Regions from separate parts of the Lactococcus sp. LG1074 genome, predicted to be linked through region 3. Evidence: predicted binding sites of a transcription regulator. Region 3 holds the regulator's gene; each other region holds the start of a gene.

Region 1 (7,375 bases), 780 kb from region 3:
GTGGTTTTTATCAACACCATTTCCTGATAGAGTGACATCGATATCGATGCTGTCCGTCAATTTTTTAATTTCCTTAATAAGTTTGTCTACGAGTTCCGCATCATCTTTACCTGTAAGACCAATATAACGCGCAATTTCAGCGTAATCTTCTTGGGCACGGTAAATCTCATAACGTGGGTATGGTGTACGTTTAACGTTTCCTGTTACAGCGTTAAATTTAATGACGTGAGGCATAGCGATAGCGATAGCTAAACCATGTGGTAATTCAAACTCACCCCCCACTTTGTGGGCTAGGGAGTGATTAATACCGAGAAATGCATTGGCAAAGGCCATACCAGCTAAGGTTGCTGCATTGTGCATATTGGCGCGTGCGACTTGTCCTTCTTTAGAAGGCTTTGATGGGTCGTAGTGATATGAGGTTGTCAAATTATCAAAGATTAACTTAATGGCACGAAGTGATAATGGTTTAGTATAATCCGAAGCCATGACTGAAACATAGGATTCAAGCGCGTGACTGAGGGCATCAATACCTGACCAAGCCACAGTACGTTTTGGCACGGTCATAACAAATTCAGGGTCAACAATAGCTACTTGAGGTGTAAGTTGATAATCAGCTAAAGGATATTTAACATGGGTTTCATCATCGGTGATAACAGCAAAGGGCGTTACTTCAGAACCTGTACCAGAAGTGGTCGGAATACATACCAATTGCGTTTGATCTTGATGCGGGAATTTGACGATACGTTTACGAATATCGATGAATTTTTGCGCCAACTGCTCAAAGAGAGCTTTTAGTGCAACGTCATCATTGAGGTCAACCTCTCCACGAACAGAGTATTCATAAATCAAGCGGCCAATTTTTGCTGCATCAAGTGGAGAACCACCGCCGAGTGCGATAACTGTGTCAGGTTTAAAATCAGCCATTTGTCGAGCAATTTCAATCGCTTGTGAAAGTGTTGGGTCAGGTTTTACAGAACCATATATTGAAGTTTGAACTTGTGTTTCACGAACGGCCAATTGCTCAAGCATGTGGTCGACAAAGCCAAATTGCAACATGCCGTGGTCTGTGACGACAAAAGCACGCTCGATATTAGGCATTTCTTGTAGGTAAGAAATAGAGTTGTTTTCGTAGTAAATTTCTTTTGGCAGACGAACCCATTGTGGGCGATTACGACGACGTGCCACTGTTTTGATATTCAATAGATCATATGTACTCAAATTGTGTGAGATTGAATTTTTCCCCCATGAACCAGTTCCTAAAGTCAGCGATGGACGCATTGCATCAGTATAGATATCACCAACGCCTCCAATAGAATCTGGTTGGTTAACTAAGATACGTGCAGCACCAATAGCATCAGCATATTCTTTCACAAAAGGATCGTCTTGTGCACCTATCTGGATAGCCGCATTATGCCCAGCGCCTTGATAAGCCAAAAGTTTCTGAACGATGGCGGTACCATTTTCGCGTGAGGTAGATTTGTAAATTGACAAAAGCGGGCTAAGCTTTTCAGAAGAGAGAGCTTCACCAATGTTTTTTTCTTCCAATTCAAAGAGAAGAACATCTTTTCCTTCAGGTACTTTTACGCCTGCTTGTTCAGCAATCCATGGGCCAGGACGGCCGGCAACTGGACCAGTTACTCCGAAGCCCTCACCCGCACGCTCAACAAAAACAAATTTTTCGATGGCTGAATAATCTTCCTTTGGAACATTGTAAGCACCGTGAGCTTGAAGTTTTTCGAGGAATTCATCGTAAATTTCTGCAGCAACTACAGCAGAGTTTTCGGTAGCGCAAATCATGCCGTTATCAAAACGTTTAGAAAGTAGCAGGTCTTCAACTGCACGATCCACATTTGCAGTAGCATCAACGAAGACGGCACCATTACCTGCTCCCACTCCTAGTGAAGGGTTGCCTGACTTGAGTGCTGCATTAACCATTCCGGGTCCACCTGTAGCTAGAATAGAAGCAATACCGTGGTTTTGGATAAGTGCAGTAGTGTTGTAAAGACTTGGATCTTCGACCCATTGGATAAAGTTCTCAGGTGCCCCAGCTTTTAGGGCAGCTTCGTAGACAATACGTGCGGCATGAGAGGAACAATTTTGGGCTTGAGGATGAAAGGCGAATACGATAGCATTTCGTGTTTTTGCTGTTAAAAGTGATTTGAAAATTGTTGTAGAAGTAGGGTTGGTTGTTGGTACAATTCCTGCAAGCACACCCAAAGGGGCTGCAATTTCTACTGAGCCAGCAACTTTGTTCTCGCTGATTACTCCTACTGTTTTATCATTTTTAATTGAATTATAAACAGATTCTGAAGCAAAGCGGTTTTTAGTATCCTTATCCTCAACGATTCCTCGCCCTGTTTCATTATGAGCTTCGTGCGCAAGTTCCAGGGAATGTTCGCTTGCCGCTAAGGCCATTGCTGCGACAATTTTATCTACTTGCACTTGTGTGTAGCCTTCAAATTGTAAAGCGGCTTGATGTGCTTTTTTGACAAGACCGTCTGTATATTGCTCTGCTTTTTCCGCAAGTACAGCTTTATCAGCGGTTGTTAGTTCTTTTTTGGTATTCTTGCTTGACATATTTAAATTTCTCCTTTGTGAAATTTATCACGTTATTATTTTAACAAACTTTGAAAGTGCTGTCAAATAATATTGTGTAAAACCACACAAACTTTTTTTGATAAAATACTATCTGCATTTTAATGATAAAAAAACCGCCTTAAGGGCGGTTTTCATTAGAGTGTTGGTAAAATACATGTGCCCTCTGGGCTATAAAAATCTTTTTGCTTAAGTGTGAGCATTCCTGTTTTCCTATTACGGCGGAAAAGACTAATATTATCGCTATCTTGATGTGCTACGATAATAAAATCTTCTGTACTGTTGAAATTGAAATCGCGGGGCGTTTCCCCTTCAGTTTTTACAATATCTTCTAAAGTTATCTTTGTCCCTAAGGGGCTCACACTGTAGATGGCGATAGAATTATGTCCACGATTTGAAGCATAAAGAAATGCACCATCGGAAGAAAGACGGAGAGCAGATGCGCTCTTTGTGCCTTCAAAATCTACTGGAAGAGTACTGATTGTTTCCAGTGCAGCAAAGCGTCCTTTTTCTTCATTATAGCTGAGAACAGTTACAGTAGAAGAAAACTCACCAATAGCATAAGCAATCTTACCATTGGGATGGAAAGTAAGATGACGTACTCCAGTACCTGCAGGCATACGATAGAGGCTTACAAGAGAGAGCTTGCCTTCTTCACCAACAACATCGTAAACTGTAATCTCATCTGTACCCAAATCACAAGTAACTAAGCGTCCGTCAGGTGTAAGATCTGTGTAATGCACGTGAGGGCGTTCTTGGCCAGGGTGTACTTTTGATCCCTCGCCTTCATGTTTTACAGTGTCTGTTAAGGTAAGCGACCCATCTTTTTGAATTTTGTAGACACGGATTTCCCCTAAGTGATAATTGGCACCGTAAACAAAACCACGTTTATTATCAACGGCTACATAGCACAGAGGTGCGCCAACACTAGTAACATAGTTGAGAAGCTCTGTTTTACCTCTTTTATAGCTGAGAGCAGCAATACCGCCACCATTTTCATCTGCAGCACAAGTGTAAAGGTGCTGTTTTGTTTTGTCCAAAGCAAAATAAGTAGCATTTTGAACATGAGCAACTTCAGTTAGATTAGAAAGTTCTTCCTTTGCAATATCTAGGTCAAAACTATAAATCCCCTTTGATTCACGCTTAGTGTAACCGCCAACTAGAATTTTTTCACGCATATCTTGGCTCCTTTAACATTTAATATTCGTATAATTATTTTATCATAAATGAGCGTTTTCAGGAAACTAAATCTCTTGGAATTTGCGAAGATAGGACAGCCAACAAAATGACACAACAAGCTCTTGCAATAAGGGAGTGTTTAGTGTATAATAGTACTGTTGTCTATGGGCAATAATTTCACATTTTGACTTGACAGTGTCGTAGTGCACTTGTGTAGCGGCATTGGCTGACAGTTAAAAGAGGAAAAACTATTTTAAAAGGAGACATTAATATGTCAGTTATTTCAATGAAACAACTTCTTGAAGCTGGTGTTCACTTCGGTCACCAAACTCGTCGTTGGAACCCAAAAATGAAACCATACATCTTCACAGAACGTAATGGTATCCACGTTATCGACCTTCAAAAAACAGTTAAACTTGTTGACGATGCTTACAACTATGTACGTAACGCTTCATCTGAAGGTGCTGTAGTACTTTTTGTTGGTACTAAAAAACAAGCTTCAGAAGCTGTTAAAGAAGAAGCACTTCGTGCTGGTCAATACTATGTAAACCACCGTTGGCTTGGTGGTATGCTCACTAACTGGAATACTATCCAAAAACGTGTAGCACGCCTTAAATCAATCAACAAAATGGAAGAAGACGGAACTTTCGAAGTATTGCCTAAGAAAGAAGTTGTTCTTTTGAACAAAGAACGCGAACGTCTTGAAAAATTCATCGGTGGTATCGCTGACATGCCTCGCATCCCAGATGTGATGTACGTTGTTGACCCACACAATGAACAAATCGCTATCCAAGAAGCTCAAAAATTGGGAATCCCAGTTGTAGCAATGGTTGATACAAATGCTGACCCAGATCCAATCGACGTTATTATCCCAGCAAACGATGATGCTATCCGTGCAGTTAAATTGATCACTGCTAAAATGGCTGACGCTATCATCGAAGGTCGTCAAGGCGAAGATTCAGTAGAAGCTGAACTTGCGGTTAAAGATACTGCTGCTTCAGAAGAATCACTTGAAGAACTTGCTGAAATCGTTGAAGGCAAATAATTTGTAATGAATAATACAGGCGAGGCCCTACGCCTCCCTGTTTTTTTATAAAATATAATAATAGGAGAATTATACAATGGCAGTAACAGCAGCTCAAGTAAAAGAATTGCGTGAAAAAACTGGTGCAGGTATCATGGATGCTAAACGTGCACTTGTTGAAACTGATGGAAATATGGAAGCAGCCGCTGAGCTCCTTCGTGAAAAAGGTATTGCGAAAGCTGAGAAAAAAGCTGACCGTATCGCCGCTGAAGGTTTGACAGGTATCGCTGTAAATGGTAATACTGCAGCACTTATCGAATTGAACTCAGAAACAGACTTCGTTGCTAAAAATGAACAATTCGTTGCTATCGTTAAAGAAACAGCTGAACTTATTGCAGAGAAAAAACCTGCAACTAATGAAGAAGCTTTGGCTTTGACAACTGCAGAAGGTATCAGCCTTGAAGATTCTTACACACAAGCTACAGCGACAATTGGTGAAAAAATTTCATTCCGTCGTTTCCAACTTATCGAAAAAACAGATGCGCAAACCTTTGGTGTTTACCAACACAACCAAGGTCGTATCGGTGTAGTTACAGTTGTTGAAGGTGGAGATGCTGAGCTGGCTAAAGCAGTTGCAATGCATATCGCTGCGATGAACCCAACTGTTCTCTCTTACAAAGAGTTGGATGCTGAGTTTGTTCATGATGAGTTAGCTAAATTAAACCACACAATCGATGAAGATAACGAAAGCCGCAAATTGGTAAACAAACCAATGCTTCCACATCTTGCCTACGGATCACGTAGCCAATTGACTGAAGAAGTTCTTGCAAATGCTGAAGCAGAAATGAAAGAAGAACTTTTGGCTGAAGGTAAACCAGAAGCGATCTTGGGTAAAATCATCCCTGGTAAAGTTGCAAAATTCATCATTGATAACACTAAAGTCGACCAAGCCTACACACTTCTTGGACAACTTTATGTTATGGATGACAGCAAAACAGTAGAAGCTTTCCTTGAGTCTAAAGGGGCTAAAGTTGTAGCATTTACACGTTACGAAGTGGGTGAAGGTATCGAGAAAGCAGAAAATAACTTCGCGGCTGAAGTTGCTGAAGCAGCAGGTCTTGCTTAATTATAAAAAAAAACAGTTCATTAGAGCTGTTTTTTTATGACTATTTGTGTGAAGCGCTTCTTTTTCATGGTTTTAAACTTATAGTGTGTGTAATCTAAAAAATGTAGAAAAGTGATGTAAAATCAAATATAATGTGCTATAATAAAGAGTGAAACTTTGTATTTAAAAATAAGTTTAAATAAAAAGATAAAATTACCTAAAGTTTTGGAGAGAAGATGTCAAGTACAATAATTATTCTTTTGGGCGTTCTCATAGTGATTGTCGTTGGATTCTATGTATTTTCAATGGTAATGCGTAAGAAAACAGAAAATCGTATTCTTGAGTTGGAAGAGCGCAAAGAGCTGCTTTTTGATTTACCTGTGCAAGAAGAATTAGATGCCGTCAAGAAGATGCATCTCGTTGGACAGTCACAGACCATTTTCCGTGAGTGGAACCAAAAATGGATTGATTTGTCATCAGATTCATTTGCTGATTTAGAAAACCATATTTTTGAAGCTGAGCAATTGAATGACTCCTTCCATTTTTTCCGTGCACGTGAGTCTGCTGATGATAGCGAAGCACAAATCGAAGTTATGGAATCTGAAGTCGAAGCGATTCGTGCAGGTGTTGCAGAGTTGGTCGAACAAGAAAAACGTAATTCGACAAAAATTCAAGAATCTCTTGACCTTTATGAAACACTCCGCGATGAAATCACTGATAACCAAGAAAAATATGGTACAGTTATTGACGAAATTAACCGTCACTTAGCAAACATAGAAACAGAATTTTCACAGTTTGTTACGCTTAACTCAACAGGGGATCCGATTGAAGCAGCCGAAGTGTTAGAAACTGCGGAAGAACATACAATTGCTTTGCGTGCAATTACAGAGCAAATCCCAGACTTGCTTGTTGTTGTCGATAAAGAGTTGCCAAAACAAATTGAAGAGTTAGAAGAAACAGTTCATAAGTTCGAAGAGGAAGATTACGTACTTCCTGCAAGTGTTAACCTTGAGAATGAAATGAAAGCTATCCAAGATGATTTGGAGGAAGCTAAAGCCCTTCTTGACAGTTTTGAACTTGAAGCAACGGAAGCCCGTATTTCTTCAATTAATGACCGTATTAACGGTATTTATGACATTTTTGAGCGTGAATATAAAGCACGTCGTAGCGTAGAAAAACGCGTCAATATTCTCCGAAGCTATATCGAACACACACGTGCAAACAACAAAAACCTTTTGTTAGAAATCGACCACACGATGCAGTCATATTTGCTGTCTGACAATGAAAAAGCAGCTGTACGTAGCTACTCTGAACATCTTGATATCCTCGAAGGGGAAGTTGACAGTGTGCTTGAAGCAGTTAAAGAAAAACAAAAACCTTACTCTGCTTTAGGTGGAAATGTAAATTCAATTATTGAAGCTTTGGAAGATATCGAAAAGAACCAAATTAGTATTAGTGAAGGACTTGCTAAC
Region 2 (7,375 bases), 690 kb from region 3:
TATGTAAGAGTTCTTAAGCTCAACCTTTAAATCAAACTGTGTTTCACTAAAAAGTCATGTGCCACGGCAGCAGGATCTTTTTGCTCAACATTGACGGCGTAATTCATATCAATCATTTCCTGATTGGTAATTTTTCCTGAAAGTCGGTTTAAAATTTGCTCCAATTGGGGGTATTTCTTAAGGAGATTTTTATTCATCAAAGGAGCTGCTTGATATGGTGGGAAAAGATTTTTATCATCATTCAGGACGGTCAGTTCATATTGTTTGATTTGACTGTCTGTGGAATAAACTTGGGCTAAATCAATGCTATCACTATTCAAGGCATTGTAGATCAAACTTGTTTGCATTGTCTTCACATCAAAATTTAGTCCATATAAACTTTGAATGCCAATATAGCCATCTTGGCGGTGTGCGAATTCTAAGTCAAAGCCAGCTTTAACTGAAGGAAGCCCTTGGAGATCAGAAATATTTTTAAGGTGATGTTTCTGGGCGTAGCTATTTTTCACAGCTAAAGCATAAGTATCCTGAAATTCCATAGGTGTAAGATAGGCAAAGTTATCAAGTTTAGCAATACCTGTGCGTGCTTCTTCGTAAACTTTTTTGGGATCGGTGGAGGTTGTGTTTTTTTTCAAGAATGTCGTTAAGACTGTTCCAGAAAATTCAGGATAAATATCAATTTTATTGGATTTTAAAGCATTGTAAAGGAAAGTTGTATCTCCAAAGTTGGACTTGAGTGTGACTTCGATATCACTGTTCTTTTCAATGACTTCCTTGTACATATTTATCAAAAGTGTCGGCTCAGCTCCGAGCTTTCCAGCAATGGTAATCTGTGGATGAGTATTGGATTGAGGTTGATAATACGACCCTAGCAAGAGTAAAAGACCAGCAAAGAAACTAATCAGAATGGTCCGAATTTTTGCTTTTTCCAAGAAGCGGAGTAAGGTTGAGAAAATAACGGCCAATAAAGCAGAAGAAATCGCTCCAATCAGGATAAGGTTAACATCATTGGAGTTAATGCCCAAGAGGATGAAATTTCCGAGTCCGCCTGCTCCAATAAGTGCAGCTAAAGTTGCTGTTCCAATAATCATGACAGCACTTGTACGAATACCAGCCATAATAAAGGGAAGAGCAAGTATCAGCTCAAACTTCATCAAGCGCTCCCGTCGGTTCATCCCAAAAGCAGTTGCTGCTTCAATTAAAGACTGATCAATTTGCTGAAGACCGGTGTAGGTGTTTTGAATAATAGGAAAAAGAGCATAGACAACTAATGCGACAATAGCTGGCAAAGAACCAATCCCAATAAAAGGAATCAATAATCCAAGCAAGGCCAAACTTGGAATCGTTTGGAAAATTCCGGTAAGTTGCAGTACGGGCTCAGCAATTTTGGGGTAACGTCTTAAAAGTAAAGCAAGGGGAAGAGCGATTAAAATAGCGATAAAAAGAGAAACCAAGGAAATTTGGATATGCTCTAGAAGAGCAAGCCAAAACTGGTGCTCTTGCTGTTGAAAGGTAGAAATCAAATTATTCATGAGCATCGTCCTCCAGACTATTTAAGATTTCCCCCAAAGGCATTTCTTCCGAAAAATCATGAGTTGCAAGGACTTGTTCAAGATTTTTTAATTTATATTGAGACAAGTCTTGCTGATAATCAGTGAAGAAGTCCGCCACAAAAGTATTTGCTGGGGCATTTAAAATTTCTTGGGGACGTCCCACCTGTTGAAGTTCGCCGTCTTTGAGAATTGCGATACGGTCAGCCATCGCCATTCCTTCAGACATATCGTGGGTAACAAAAACCGTTGTGATTTTTAAGGTTTTCTGCAAATCTTTGACCAGTTCCTGTAGCTGTTTACGGGAGATAGGATCCAGAGCGGAGAAAGGTTCGTCCATTAAAATAATCTTTGGTTTACAGGCGATAGCACGCAAAATACCAATCCGTTGTGCTTCACCTCCAGAAAGTTCATGAGGGTATCGGTTAAGGTACTTTTCAGCATCTAGACCCACTAAAGGAAGGAGTTCGAGTACGCGCTCACGCGTTTCTCTTTTGCTCCAACCTTTCATTGTCGGGATGATACCAATATTTTCTAAAACGGTCATGTTAGGAAAGAGCGCAATTTGTTGAAGCACATATCCTATTTGAAGACGCAAGTCTCTTAAGTTAATTGTTTGAATATCTTGATCATCAATGAGGACCTGCCCTTTATTGGGTTCGATGAGCCGGTTAACCATCTTGAGTAATGTTGTTTTTCCGCCACCAGAAGAGCCTGCGAGAACAAAAAACTCGTGACTTTCAATGGATAAGTTGATATCTGAAAGTACGGCTTTGTCTCCGTATTTTTTAGTGACATTTTTAAATGTAATAGTCATAGTGTCATTTTAACATTTTATCTTTCAGTTCTTTCAGGAAATGGATTGCTATTTTTATGGATGGAAGGGTATAGAAAAAGCCCTCAAAGAGGACTTTTTATTTAAAGCCATTTTCTAAAGTTTCAATAACTGTCAAAATTTGCTCATCCGAAACGAGTTTTTCAGCTCCATTCACGAGTGACTCATAAGCTGCATCATAGACACGACCATAATCGCCTGAAACCGTAGGAATTGACTTTTCAATGCGATCGCCATTTTGATTGTAGTATGTCAATTGAGCAAAATCTTGCGGTGCATCGGCCCCAAAACCGTCACTTCCCGGGAAGATTCCCACCTTCAAATCATTTTCCTGTTGGTCAACGTTTTCTTTAATTAAAGTTCCTCTAGAACCATAAAGCACCCATTTGGGACGTTTGAGTGCAGCCAGTTCAGTGGCTTGAACTGTTGCTCGGAAATCGGTGTAAAGCAAGTTTACAGAGAAGTAATCATCTACAGCATTTGAATCGCGTGTTGAACGAATATCGTATTGTACATCTTTTGGCTGTCCAAAGAGTGAAACCATTTGGTCAACCATGTGTACACCATGGCCATACCAGGCGCCATCAAAGTTTTTACCAGCAGTTGCATCTGCTGGACGATAGTGATCCATAGTGACAGTAATGTCAAGCAAATCTCCTAGGTAACCCGTATCCAAAACTTTTTTGATTGTCAAAAAATCACTGTCAAAACGACGGTTTTGGAAAGGCATAAAGAAGAGCTTCTTTTCTTGAGCGATACCAACTAATTCTTCGGCTTGTTCTAACGTTTCTACTAACGGTTTGTCACAGATAACGTTTTTTCCACCCAGTAAAAGCTTTTTACTGGTTTCATAGTGTGCAGCACCTGGAGTGACGACAATGACTAAATCAATTGAATCATCTTGAATAATATCATTGATGTCTGTTGAAAAAATAGTTCCTTCAGCCTCAAGAATAGCTTGCTCAGGACGTTTGCCTAGGCTACGGTTGACAACGCGCGCAATGTTGAAGTGCTCACGGATTTTAACATAAGGAATATGATAGCGATTGGTGGACTTCCCAAAACCAACATAAGCAATGTTTAACTTTTTCATGCTTTCTTCTCTTTTTTCTTTTTCGCTTGGTGTTGTTTTTTTAATTCTTCGATTTTTGACAATTTATCTGTCTTTTTATTTGAATTTTTTTCGTGGAATTTTTGGACAGAGGCTTGCCCTTTATAATCTAATTGATACTTTCCCATGGTTCTCTTTCTCTCTATTTTACAAGGCGACGTTCGAAAGCATCCGAGGAGATACCTTCACTTAAAATTTTCTTCGCCCATTCTTTTGCTGAAAATAATGAGTGATCGCGATAATTTCCACATTCTTTTTCGGCAACCCCTGGGACATTATCCCAAGTGAAACTGTCTCCTGCGAGCTCTTCCAAAGATGAAGTGATCACTTTAGCAATCTCCTCAGCAGTTGGTTCGCCCCACATAATCATATGGAAGCCAGTACGACATCCAAAAGGAGAAAAGTCAATCATGCCATCAATACGGTCACGAATCAAACTTGCCATTGAGTGTTCGATAGTATGTAGCCCACTTGTCGGGATTTCACCGTGATTAGGTTGCACAAAACGGACATCAAAGTTGGTGATGATGTCACCTTTAGGACCAGTCTCTGTCCCAATTAGGCGCACGTAAGGTGCTAAAACTTTTGTGTGATCGAGCTGGAATGATTCTACTTCAGCCATATTTTCTACCTCCAGTATTCTTAGTATTCTTCTATTTTACCATTTTTTGAACCAAAATTTTTTTGTCTGACCTCGTAAAGTGATAGAATGAAGCTAGAAAGTAAAGAAAAGGAGAAATTATGTCACTTACAGAAACTTACACTCTCGCAAATGGTATGACAATTCCAAAAGTTGGTTTTGGAACATGGCAATCTAAAAATGGTGAAGAAGCATATCAAGCTGTAAAAACGGCCTTAGAAGTTGGCTATCGTCATATTGATACAGCAGCTGTCTATGGCAATGAAGAGTCGGTGGGACGCGCGATTAAAGACAGTGGAATTGCTCGCGAAGACTTGTTTATTACAACGAAGCTTTGGGCTGTTGGTACAACAGAAGATGCCCGAGCAGCACTAGATGAAAGCTTGGAAAAACTAGGTTTAGACTACGTGGACCTTTATCTTATTCACTGGCCAAATCCAAAAGCATTTCGACCAAACTTTGCCGAGCGCAATGCTGCGGTTTGGAAAGCAATGGAAGAAGGCGTATGGGACAAAAAAGTTCGAGCTATCGGGGTGTCTAACTTCCATCCACGTCACTTAGAACCTTTACTGGAAGTTGCTGAAATTAAACCTGTTGTCAACCAAATTATGGTTAATCCTTCGGATCAGCAAGAAGAGGTTGTAGCTTTCAATAAAGCACACGATATTTTGACAGAAGCTTATAGCCCACTTGGCACAGGTAAAATCTTTGCGGTTACTGAATTGACGGATATTGCAGATAAATATGGTAAAACAGTTGCCCAAGTCGTTTTACGTTGGAGTTTACACAAAGGCTATCTTCCTTTACCTAAGTCTGTGACGGCAAGCCGTATTAAAGAAAATGCGGATATTTTTGATTTTGATTTGACCGAAGAAGATATCGCCTTTATTGACAGTCTTCATGGGAAAGCAGGTCTGGCACGCAATCCAGACGAAGTGGACCACTAAAATAAATTTAAGGACATTCAAATTGTAAGATTTGAGTGTCTTTTTTTATAATTGACAGAATATAGACAGGAAGAATAATAAAACGTTAAAAAAGTGTTTTATTTCACAATTATAATTGCTAAATGGATATGAAAGTGCTATCATTTAATTGATAAAGAATTCACAAAGGAGAAACAAAATGAAAATTGGTGTAATTAAAGACCCAAAACAAGGTGAAGCGCGTGTAGGGATGACTCCAGAAAACGTAAAAATTCTCGTTGAAGCAGGTAATGAAGTACTTGTCGATAGTAATGCTGGTGCAGGTTGTGGTTTTACAAATGACCTTTATGAAGCGGCTGGGGGACAAATCGTTGATACAGAAACTGCTTGGGAAGCAGAGTTGATTGTTAAAGTCAAAGAACCAATGGAATCTGAATATAAATACTTCAAACCAGGCCAAATTATTTGGGGATTCTTACACTTGGCAGCCAATAAAGCTTGTGTGGAAAAAATGATGGAAGTCGGAGTAACAGCTATTTCCGGTGAAAATATCTCAATCAATGGTGTGCTTGAGTTGCTTAAACCAATGTCAGCTATTGCGGGACGTCGTGCAGTTAATATTGGGCAATATTATCTTGAAAAACAACATGAAGGGGAAGGAATTCTTCTTCCTGGTATTGAAGGTATCGAGGCTGGTACAGTTGTTATCTTCGGTGGAGGTAATGCTGCAGAAAATGCTGCCGATATGGCTGTTGCTTTGGGATGTAAGGTTATTATCATTGAACTTGGTGATGCGCGTATCGCCCAACTTAAAGAACGCTATGCAGGAAAAACAGTTGAAATCGTTAAATCAACAACAGAAGCATTGGAAGAAAATATTAAACTTGCAGATGTCTTTATCTCAACAATCTTAATCCCTGGCGCTAAACCACCAAAATTAGTCAAAGAATATATGGTTAAATCTATGAAACCAGGTTCTGTTATCGTGGACATCGCTATTGACCAAGGAGGAACTGTTGAAACAATCGATCATGCAACAAACCATGCGGATCCAGTCTTCATCAAACACGGCATAATTCATTACGCTGTGCCAAATATGCCAGGAGCAACACCTCGTACAGCGACAATTGCTTTGGCTCAGGGCAATATCTCTTTCCTTAAGGATATTTCAGTCAAAGGCTTAGATGAGGCGCTGAAATCAAAAGAACTCTTATCTGGGTTGAGTGTTTATAAAGGAAAAGTTGTTTCTAAAGCACTTGCTGATTCAATTGATGTCACTTATACGGAACTCTAAAAAGAAATCTAAGGAAAAAGAATTATGCCAAATTTAGCAAATCTGCCAATTACAATTAAAGATATTAAAAAAGCTCAAAACACTGTTAAACAATATGCACGTGAAACACCCTTGATTCAGTCAATGTTTTTGACTGCTAAAACAGGTGGCGAAGTTTACTTGAAACTTGAAAATATGCAATTAACAGGCTCATTCAAGTTCCGTGGCGCTTTCAATAAGATTGCTCAATTATCTCAAGAAGAGAAAGATCGTGGAGTAATTGCGTGTTCAGCTGGGAATCATGCTCAAGGTGTGGCTTTAACTTCCAAACTTCTCGGTATCAAGAGTATCATTGTTATGCCAAAAGGTGCACCTCAAGCTAAGGTTGATGCCACACGTGGCTATGGTGCAGAAGTAATGCTTGAAGGTGAACAGTTTGATGACTCAAAGGCCTTTTGTGAAGCTTACGCTAAGGAAAATAATATTACGTATATTCCTCCATATGATGATGCAGAAGTAATGGCTGGACAAGGAACAATCGGTCTAGAAATCTTAGATCATCTGTGGGATGTTGACACAGTATTGGTGCCAGTAGGCGGTGGTGGTTTGATTTCAGGTGTTGCGGTTGCCTTGAAATCTTTTAACCCTAATATCCAAGTTATTGGTGTGCAAGCTGAAAATTGCCATGGTATGACTGCATCTTTTAGAGAACGTAAGAAAGTGCACCATGATGAAGCACCAACGATTGCAGATGGCTGTCATGTGGCTTATCCAGGTGAATTGACTTTTGAAGTAGTCAATCAAATCGTTGATAATATGGTTCTTGTAACGGAAGCAGAAATCGAATTAGCCATTAAAGATTTGATTCAACGTACGAAAATTGTGGTGGAAGGTGCTGGCGCTCTTGCAACAGCAGCTATTCTTTCAGGTAAAGTTGATGATTATGTGAAAGGCAAAAAAGTTGTTTCTATCGTTTCAGGAGGGAATGTTGACTTGGCCCGTATTGAAGATGTTGTGGATCATTTTCTCATTGCCAATGACAA
Region 3 (7,375 bases):
CACCTTTATAAGAGACAGTTCCTGAAGGAATACCTGTTGCAACAAAGGCTTTACCATCAGACCATGTAATCACTTGTTCAGCAGTTGCTTCCAATTTTTTAGTTGGATTTGAGATTGGGAAAATCACTGGGCGTTCAGTGTTGGCACACATTGCTTCAACAACTTCTTTTGTAAATGCACCTGCATCAGTTGAAGTACCTACCAAGATAGTAGCTTTAACTGTTTTGATAACATTGGCTAAGTCCGTCATATCACCAGCATTTGCAAAATCTGCACGTTTTTTAGCAAATGGTTTTTGTGCTGGAGTCAAATCTTCCATATCATCAAAGAGCAACCCTTGTTTATCCATCATAAAGAAATGGTTGTAGGCTTCTTCTTCTGAAAGTCCTTCACTTACCATCTCCGCATGAACACGATCAGCAATCCCTGCACCAGCAGAGCCACCACCGTAGCAGAGGTAAACTTGGTCTGTTAATTTTTCACCTGTGATATCAAGTGAACCGAAGATACCACCTAAAACAACAATACCAGTTCCTTGGATATCATCGTTGAAAGTTGGAATTGCTTTTTTGTATTTGTTCAAGATATTTGCAGCATTTGAACGTCCGAAGTCTTCCCAGTGCAAATAAAGTTTAGGGAACATTGCTTCAGCAGTTTCCACAAACTGGTCAACAAAGTCGTAATATTGGTCCCCATAAACACGGGCGTGACGATTTCCAAGATACATTGAATCTTCCAAGAGTTCTTTACGGTTAGTCCCTGCATCAATAACGATAGGAAGAACTGATGCTGGATCGATACCGGCTGCTGCAGTATAAACCATTAATTTACCAACAGAGATATCAACACCTTGTGTTCCCCAGTCGCCGATACCGAGAATTCCTTCAGCATCTGTCACAACAATCAGACGGATATTGCGATCGCCCGCTGCATTTTTCAATGTTTCTTGGATATTTTCTGGATGGTTAATATCAAGATATGCAGCATATTGTGGATCTACAAATAGACGGCTGTAGTTTTCGATTGTTTCAGCAATAACTGGATCATATACGATAGGATTAAACTCTACGATATGTTGGTTAAACAAATAGTAGAACAAAGTACGGTTTGTATTGAAGATTTCCATCAAGAAATGGCGTTTCTCTAAATCAGATGGTTTTTCCAAGTAATGTTGGTAAGTTTGTTCTGCTTGTTCTTCAAGTGTTTGAACATAAGGTGGCAAAAGACCAATTAAGCCAAGTTCCTTACGTTCTTCCATAGTAAATGCTGTTCCTTTATTTAAAAAAGGATTGTTTAAAATTTCATGTGCACGCATTCGTACGTCCTCCAAATTTATTATTCCTATAAGAAATTCTTACAAAATGTATTTTAATACTTATAAAAAATTATAGTCAAACCTTTGGGTTATAATAAATATTATTTATAACAAATCGATAAACTTGTGATAGAATATAAGGGTCAAAGGAGCGTTTAAACTAATGAATTTGCATGATTTCGAGTATTTTAATGCCTTAGGGGACTTGTTGTCTTTTACTGCTGTTTCTAATCATTTTGGGGTAAGTCAGCCGACAATTACCTACGCTGTAAAGAGATTGGAACAATATTATAACTGTAATTTAATATACAAAGATCCTTCTCACCGAACAGTTGTCCTAACAGATGAAGGGAAAATATTGAAAATTCATATCGAAAGTATTTTGGAAGAGTTGGCACTCACGCAAAGAGCCATCGAGCATTCTAAAAATCATCAAAATCATATTGGTTTCCCCCCTATTATTCGAGCAAAAATTCTGGCTCAACTCATAAACGATAAGGAGGCGATTAGCTTTTTATCTAAGTTTGATTTAGTATCGGGTGGCTCGGAGGAACTTCTGGCCAAACTTATCTCCGGCTCAATTGATTTTAGCCTTATAGGCAGCATTGCTCCCCTGATGCACCCCAACCTTTTTGTGAAATTACTTTACCAACGCGAATTTTATATCTTTGTCTCTAAAGATAACCCACTTGCCTCACGTCAAGAAATTTCATTTAAAGAAGCCTTGGATTATCCTTTTATCCTGCTTGATGAAAGTTTTGTGCATATGGAAGCTTTCCAAAATTTGAATGAAAAATACAAGAAAAAAGCAAAAGTTCTTTTTAATTTTTCGGATATCCATACTATTGGCCAACTGGTCAACTCAAATGTTGGCATAACCTTGATGACCGATTTTCTTCCCTTTGCCGATATGGATAGTCTTATAAAGATACCACTAATACCTGAAGATAAGCAAATTTTTCATGTTCAATATGCTTATTTAAGAAGTACACTTCTCAATGCGGACTTGAAAGAATTGATTCGCTTACTGGATGAGCTAAATGAAAAAATAAATTGAAGAGAAAAGAGATTTTTTCTCTTTTTTCTTTGTTAAATTTTCTCCGTTTTTTTCACAAACTTTCGCCAACCGCATAATTCCGGAAAGAATTGTTTGACAAGCCCCACTCAAAAAAGGTAAAATATTCACAAAGACTATGTAAAGGAGATAACATGGCTGGCTCCCAAGTTAATAAACAACTACCCAAGGCAACGGCAAAACGTTTGCCTCAATATTATCGCTTGTTCAAACTTTTAGTTGATGAACAAGTAACACGCACAAACTCACAACTTATTTCGGAAAAAATTGGTGTGGATGCAGCGACGATTCGTCGCGATTTTTCACTCTTTGGTGAGCTGGGACGTCGAGGCTATGGTTATGAAACACGCGCTTTACGTGATTTCTTTGGAGAATTACTCGGACAAGATCAAGAAACGCATATCGCACTCGTAGGAGTCGGTAACCTTGGACGCGCCCTTATTAATTATGAATTCCAAAACCGCAATAAAATGCGCGTTACCCAAGCTTATGATGTTCCAGAAAATCCACTCGTTGGTACAACAACTTCTACAGGTGTGCCTATCTACGACATCGCTGACTTCTCTAAAAATATTAAAGATTCAAAAATCAAAACAGCAATTATTTCTGTCAATAAAGAGAACGCTCAAGAAGTCGCAGATATCCTAGTTAAATCAGGTATCAAAGGTATTCTTAACTTTTCACCCTTGCGCTTGCAAGTTCCTGAAGATGTTGTCGTTCAGTCAATTGACTTAACGAAAGAACTTCAAACCCTCTTATTCTTTATGTCAAATAAAGACATCAAATAAGTTGAGAGCTTAAAAATAAAAAAGTACATAGGAAGGTTGACTTCCTATGTACTTTTTATTCGCCCAATAAACCTTCTTCTCTAAAGCTCAAATAAGAAGCCTGGCCTGTAATGATATGATCTAAAAGTTGTATACCTAAAGCATCGCATGCTTGCTTAATCTTCTGTGTGAACAGCTTGTCTTGTTGACTTGGTTGGGTAATCCCGGAGGGATGATTATGTGCAATGATGATCCCTACAGCTAAATTTCTTACCGCATGATGTAAAATTTCCCGGGGATTGGCAATGGAATGGTTCACAGCACCAATAAAAATCGTTTTTTTCTGAATAATGCGATGCTGTGCGTCTAGGTAGATTGCGACTAAATTTTCCTGTTCAAAATCAGACATCTCATCTGCTAAACTCAACCCAAATTGGCGAGATCCTATTACTTGTCCGTATCTTTTTCTTTGGGTCGTATGGATTCGTTTACCCAGTTCAATCATCGCCCGAATTTCCAAGGCTTTGATAGGCCCAATACCGGAGATTGCTTTCAACTCTGTTAGAGAAGCCCGACGAAACTCTTCTAAACTGCTAAAGGTTGTCAAAACCCGTGCAGCAAGTTCCATAACATTTTCTTTTTTACTGCCTGTTCGGAGTAAAATGGCTAAAAGTTCTTGTTCACTCAGCTTTTCTGGTCCAAAAATGTTCAATCTTTCTCGGGGTCTCATCGGATATTGTTCTTCTTTAATGTGATACACGACTTTCTCCTTAATCATTTATACGAAAAAAGAGTGTAGGTATCACTTTTTTAGAAAATAAAAAAGTGGATTTTTATAACCCACTTTTTTATTTCGTTTTTATTCCACTGTTACAGCTTTGGCGAGGTTACGTGGTTTATCAACATCCAACCCTCGTTGGACAGTTGCGTAGTATGCAATAAGCTGTGTGGGTACCACCATTGATATCGCTGAAAGATAAGGATGAACGTTATTGATAACGATATCATCATCTTCACGCGCTACAGCTTCTTCGACAATCGTAATTGCTGAAGCCCCACGTGCCACTGTTTCTATAACGTTTCCACGGGTGTGTGCCGCAACTTCTTCATTATTTGAAATAAGGGCAATAACAGGTGTACCATTTTCAATCAAGGAAATTGTTCCGTGTTTGAGTTCACCAGCAGCAAAGCCTTCACATTGGATATATGAAATTTCTTTTAATTTTAGACTGGCTTCCATAGAGACAAAATAATCTTGTTTGCGTCCGATGTAGAAGGCATTTCGTGCTTCTGGTAAAAGCTTGGCTACAACATCGGAAATCAATTCCTTCTCTGACAATGTAGATTCGATAGATTGTGCCACGAGTGAAATTTCCTTAACCAAGTCAAAAGCAAGTGACTTAGGATTTTGGTCTGCATCACCTACAGCTTTTGCTAGGAAGGCGAGCGTTGCAATTTGTCCAGTGTAAGCTTTTGTAGAGGCCACCGAAATTTCAGGCCCCGCACCAATCAGCATTGTGTGTGTTGCTTCACGTGACAATGTAGAGCCAGGAACATTTGTGACCGTTAAACTTGGATGACCAAGCGCATTTACTTTTACCAATACCTGACGGCTATCTGCTGTTTCACCGGACTGTGAAAGGAAGATAAACAAAGGATTTTTGCTTAATAGTGGCATACCATAGCCCCACTCAGAAGCCACGCCAAGCTCAACTGGTGTATTCGTCAGCTCTTCAAGAATTTGTTTTGAAGCATAACCTGCATGAAGCGATGTTCCTGCCGCAATAATATAAATACGATCTGCTGCTTGAACAGCTTTAACGATATCCGTATCAACAGTTAATTGCCCGTCTTGATCGGTATAAGTTGAGACCAATTTACGCATTACCGTTGGTTGTTCATCAATTTCTTTGAGCATGTAGTAAGGATATGTTCCTTTACCAATGTCAGAAAGGTCAAGTTCTGCTGTGTAGCTTTGGCGCTCAACCTTATATCCTTCATAATCCATGACTTCTGCCTTATCTTTAGTTAAGATAACCAGTTCTTTATCATGAATTTCCATAAATTCAGATGTTTCACGAATCATCGCCATCGCATCAGAACATACCATGTTGTAGCCATCCCCCAAGCCAATAAGTAAAGGCGATTTGTTTTTCGCAACATAGATCACGTCAGCATCTTCAGCATCCATAAGAGCAAAAGCATAAGAACCTTCAATAATAGAGAGTGCCTTTTTGAAGGCTTCAAGTACAGAGAGTCCTTCTTCTTCTGCAAACTTAGCGATGAGATGAACAGCCACCTCTGTATCTGTTTGACCTTTAAATGTATCCTTAGCAAGATATTCTTCTCTGATTTCTGAGAAGTTTTCAATTACACCATTGTGTACTAAAACGAAACGTCCTGAAGTAGAAGTATGAGGATGCGCGTTATCTTCGGTTGGTTTACCATGGGTCGCCCAACGTGTATGACCAATCCCTGTTGATCCTGTAACGTTATCACCTGTTTTTGCCTCTAAATCTGCAATGCGTCCTACAGATTTCACAAGATTCACTTGACCTGCGCCATCAGCAACTAAAATTCCTGCTGAATCATAACCACGGTATTCAAGTTTTTCAAGACCTTGCATTAGAATGTCTGTTGCATTACGATTTCCGACAACTCCTACGATACCACACATATTAATTTCTCCATAAGCTAATTGGTATAGTTAGCTTTTTCTTTATTTTTTCGTCAATAAGAATATGATAATACAATGTTTTGTATTTGTCAAGAATAATAATTCTTTAATTGGTATAGTTTGTTAAGGAGTAAAAAAAAATAAATCTTCCGATTTACTTTAATTGTAATTTTAATAATGCTTTATCTATTTCTGTAAGTACCTTTTCGAGGTCTTCTGTATTATTTACGAAGTCAAGTGCATCTCCATTAATCCGAATTTTAGGGGATACATCATAGTTTTCATACCAAGCGGGGTATTCTTCATGGACTTGATGGTAATATGCTTTTAATTCAGGTTGATCATCAATCTGTTCAAAACTACGCCCACGTTGTGCAATTCGGGAAAGCATTGTTTCAAAACTCACATCAATATAGACCAGTAAGTCAGGACGCTTTTTAGGCATTCCTTCCATTTCTTCGAGCATATTACTGAGCAAGTTCTGATAGATTTCTAATTCTGTTTTAGTGACATTGCCATTTTTATAGTTTAGAGTTAAGAAAAGTTCGTCTTCAAAAATTGAGCGATCAAGGACATTATTCTCTTGAGTATAAGCCATTTTGATTGATTCAAAACGCTTGTTCAAAAAATAGATTTGCAACAAGAACGCATACTTTTTCGGATCTTGATAATACAAGTCAAGAACCGGATTATTATCTACGGCCTCGTAATACACATCTGTTCCAAGATGCTCCCCTAAAGCCTTTGCTAAGCTTGATTTTCCAGCTCCTATTGTTCCTGCTAAAACAATCACAGTTTTCATCCTCCTCAAGTCCAGCAAGGACCTTATTTTTTTTATTGCTCTGACGCTAAGATGTATGCTCTAATTTGAGACATGAAATACAAAGAGCCTGTCATTAAAAGTACATCGTCTTCATGTAAATTTTCTTTTAATGCTGCATATGAGCTCTTCCAATCTTCTGCCAGCGTCACATTTTCTTTCTCTAAATAAACAAAATCTTCTAATTTTAAAGCTTTCGGATAATCAAAAGTGGTTAAAATTAGCTTCGAATTATCAACGGTTTGCATCATTTTAATCATCTCTGTAATATCTTTTGTGACCAGTGCTGAAAAGAGAATCGTAATTTTACGCCCTGAAAATTCATTTTTTAAGTTTTCCAAGAGTCGTTGCATGGCATGTACATTATGAGCGCCATCAAGTAGTGTTAAAGGTGCTTGACTGACTTCTTCCATGCGCGCCGGCCAAAATGTTCTTCTTAAACCCACTCGGATTGCTTCTTCTGAAAGTGATAATCCTATTTTATGTGCGTAAACCATGGTAAGTTTAACCGCAAGTGCTGCGTTGTCTATTTGATGTAGACCAAGTAAAGATTTTTCTAAGTTGAGCAAGTGAATTTCATCATCCTTGTAATTAAATCGCTCATTTTCAAGGATTTCTACCTGATAATCGATACTGTATTGATAATGTTTCGCTTGATTTGTTTGAGCTGTTTCCGCAATAACAGCTAGGGCTTCGTCCGCTATTTTCCCTGTCACCAAGG

Evidence for each region. The regulator Rex, encoded in region 3, represses fermentation and respiration genes when NADH is low (regulators of the CRP and FNR family bind a similar motif). The targets are predictions, from matches to a motif close to TTGTGAANTANTTCACAA.
Region 1: a site for Rex is predicted at 2,593-2,610, ahead of adhE (bifunctional acetaldehyde-CoA/alcohol dehydrogenase). Genes of this name have one in related genera too.
Region 2: a site for Rex is predicted at 5,229-5,246, ahead of J0J36_RS09015 (alanine dehydrogenase). Genes of this name have one in related genera too.

Annotation. Positions count from the first base shown of each region.
Region 1 is NZ_CP071293.1:1,895,863-1,903,237, reverse strand. Features, by position in the region: gene adhE (bifunctional acetaldehyde-CoA/alcohol dehydrogenase) at 1-2,577, opposite strand, end outside; gene J0J36_RS09480 (lactonase family protein) at 2,733-3,773, opposite strand; gene rpsB (30S ribosomal protein S2) at 4,046-4,819, shown strand; gene tsf (translation elongation factor Ts) at 4,896-5,924, shown strand; gene ezrA (septation ring formation regulator EzrA) at 6,140-7,375, shown strand, end outside.
Region 2 is NZ_CP071293.1:1,805,362-1,812,736, reverse strand. Features, by position in the region: gene J0J36_RS09045 (ABC transporter permease/substrate-binding protein) at 27-1,529, opposite strand; gene J0J36_RS09040 (ABC transporter ATP-binding protein) at 1,522-2,364, opposite strand; gene J0J36_RS09035 (Gfo/Idh/MocA family oxidoreductase) at 2,462-3,475, opposite strand; gene J0J36_RS09030 (hypothetical protein) at 3,472-3,621, opposite strand; gene J0J36_RS09025 (S-ribosylhomocysteine lyase) at 3,636-4,115, opposite strand; gene J0J36_RS09020 (aldo/keto reductase) at 4,235-5,080, shown strand; gene J0J36_RS09015 (alanine dehydrogenase) at 5,259-6,353, shown strand; gene tdcB (bifunctional threonine ammonia-lyase/L-serine ammonia-lyase TdcB) at 6,378-7,375, shown strand, end outside.
Region 3 is NZ_CP071293.1:1,113,153-1,120,527, forward strand. Features, by position in the region: gene J0J36_RS05520 (malolactic enzyme) at 1-1,315, opposite strand, end outside; gene J0J36_RS05525 (LysR family transcriptional regulator) at 1,479-2,372, shown strand; gene J0J36_RS05530 (redox-sensing transcriptional repressor Rex) at 2,525-3,178, shown strand; gene radC (DNA repair protein RadC) at 3,234-3,917, opposite strand; gene glmS (glutamine--fructose-6-phosphate transaminase (isomerizing)) at 4,017-5,834, opposite strand; gene J0J36_RS05545 (deoxynucleoside kinase) at 5,989-6,627, opposite strand; gene J0J36_RS05550 (folylpolyglutamate synthase/dihydrofolate synthase family protein) at 6,669-7,375, opposite strand, start outside.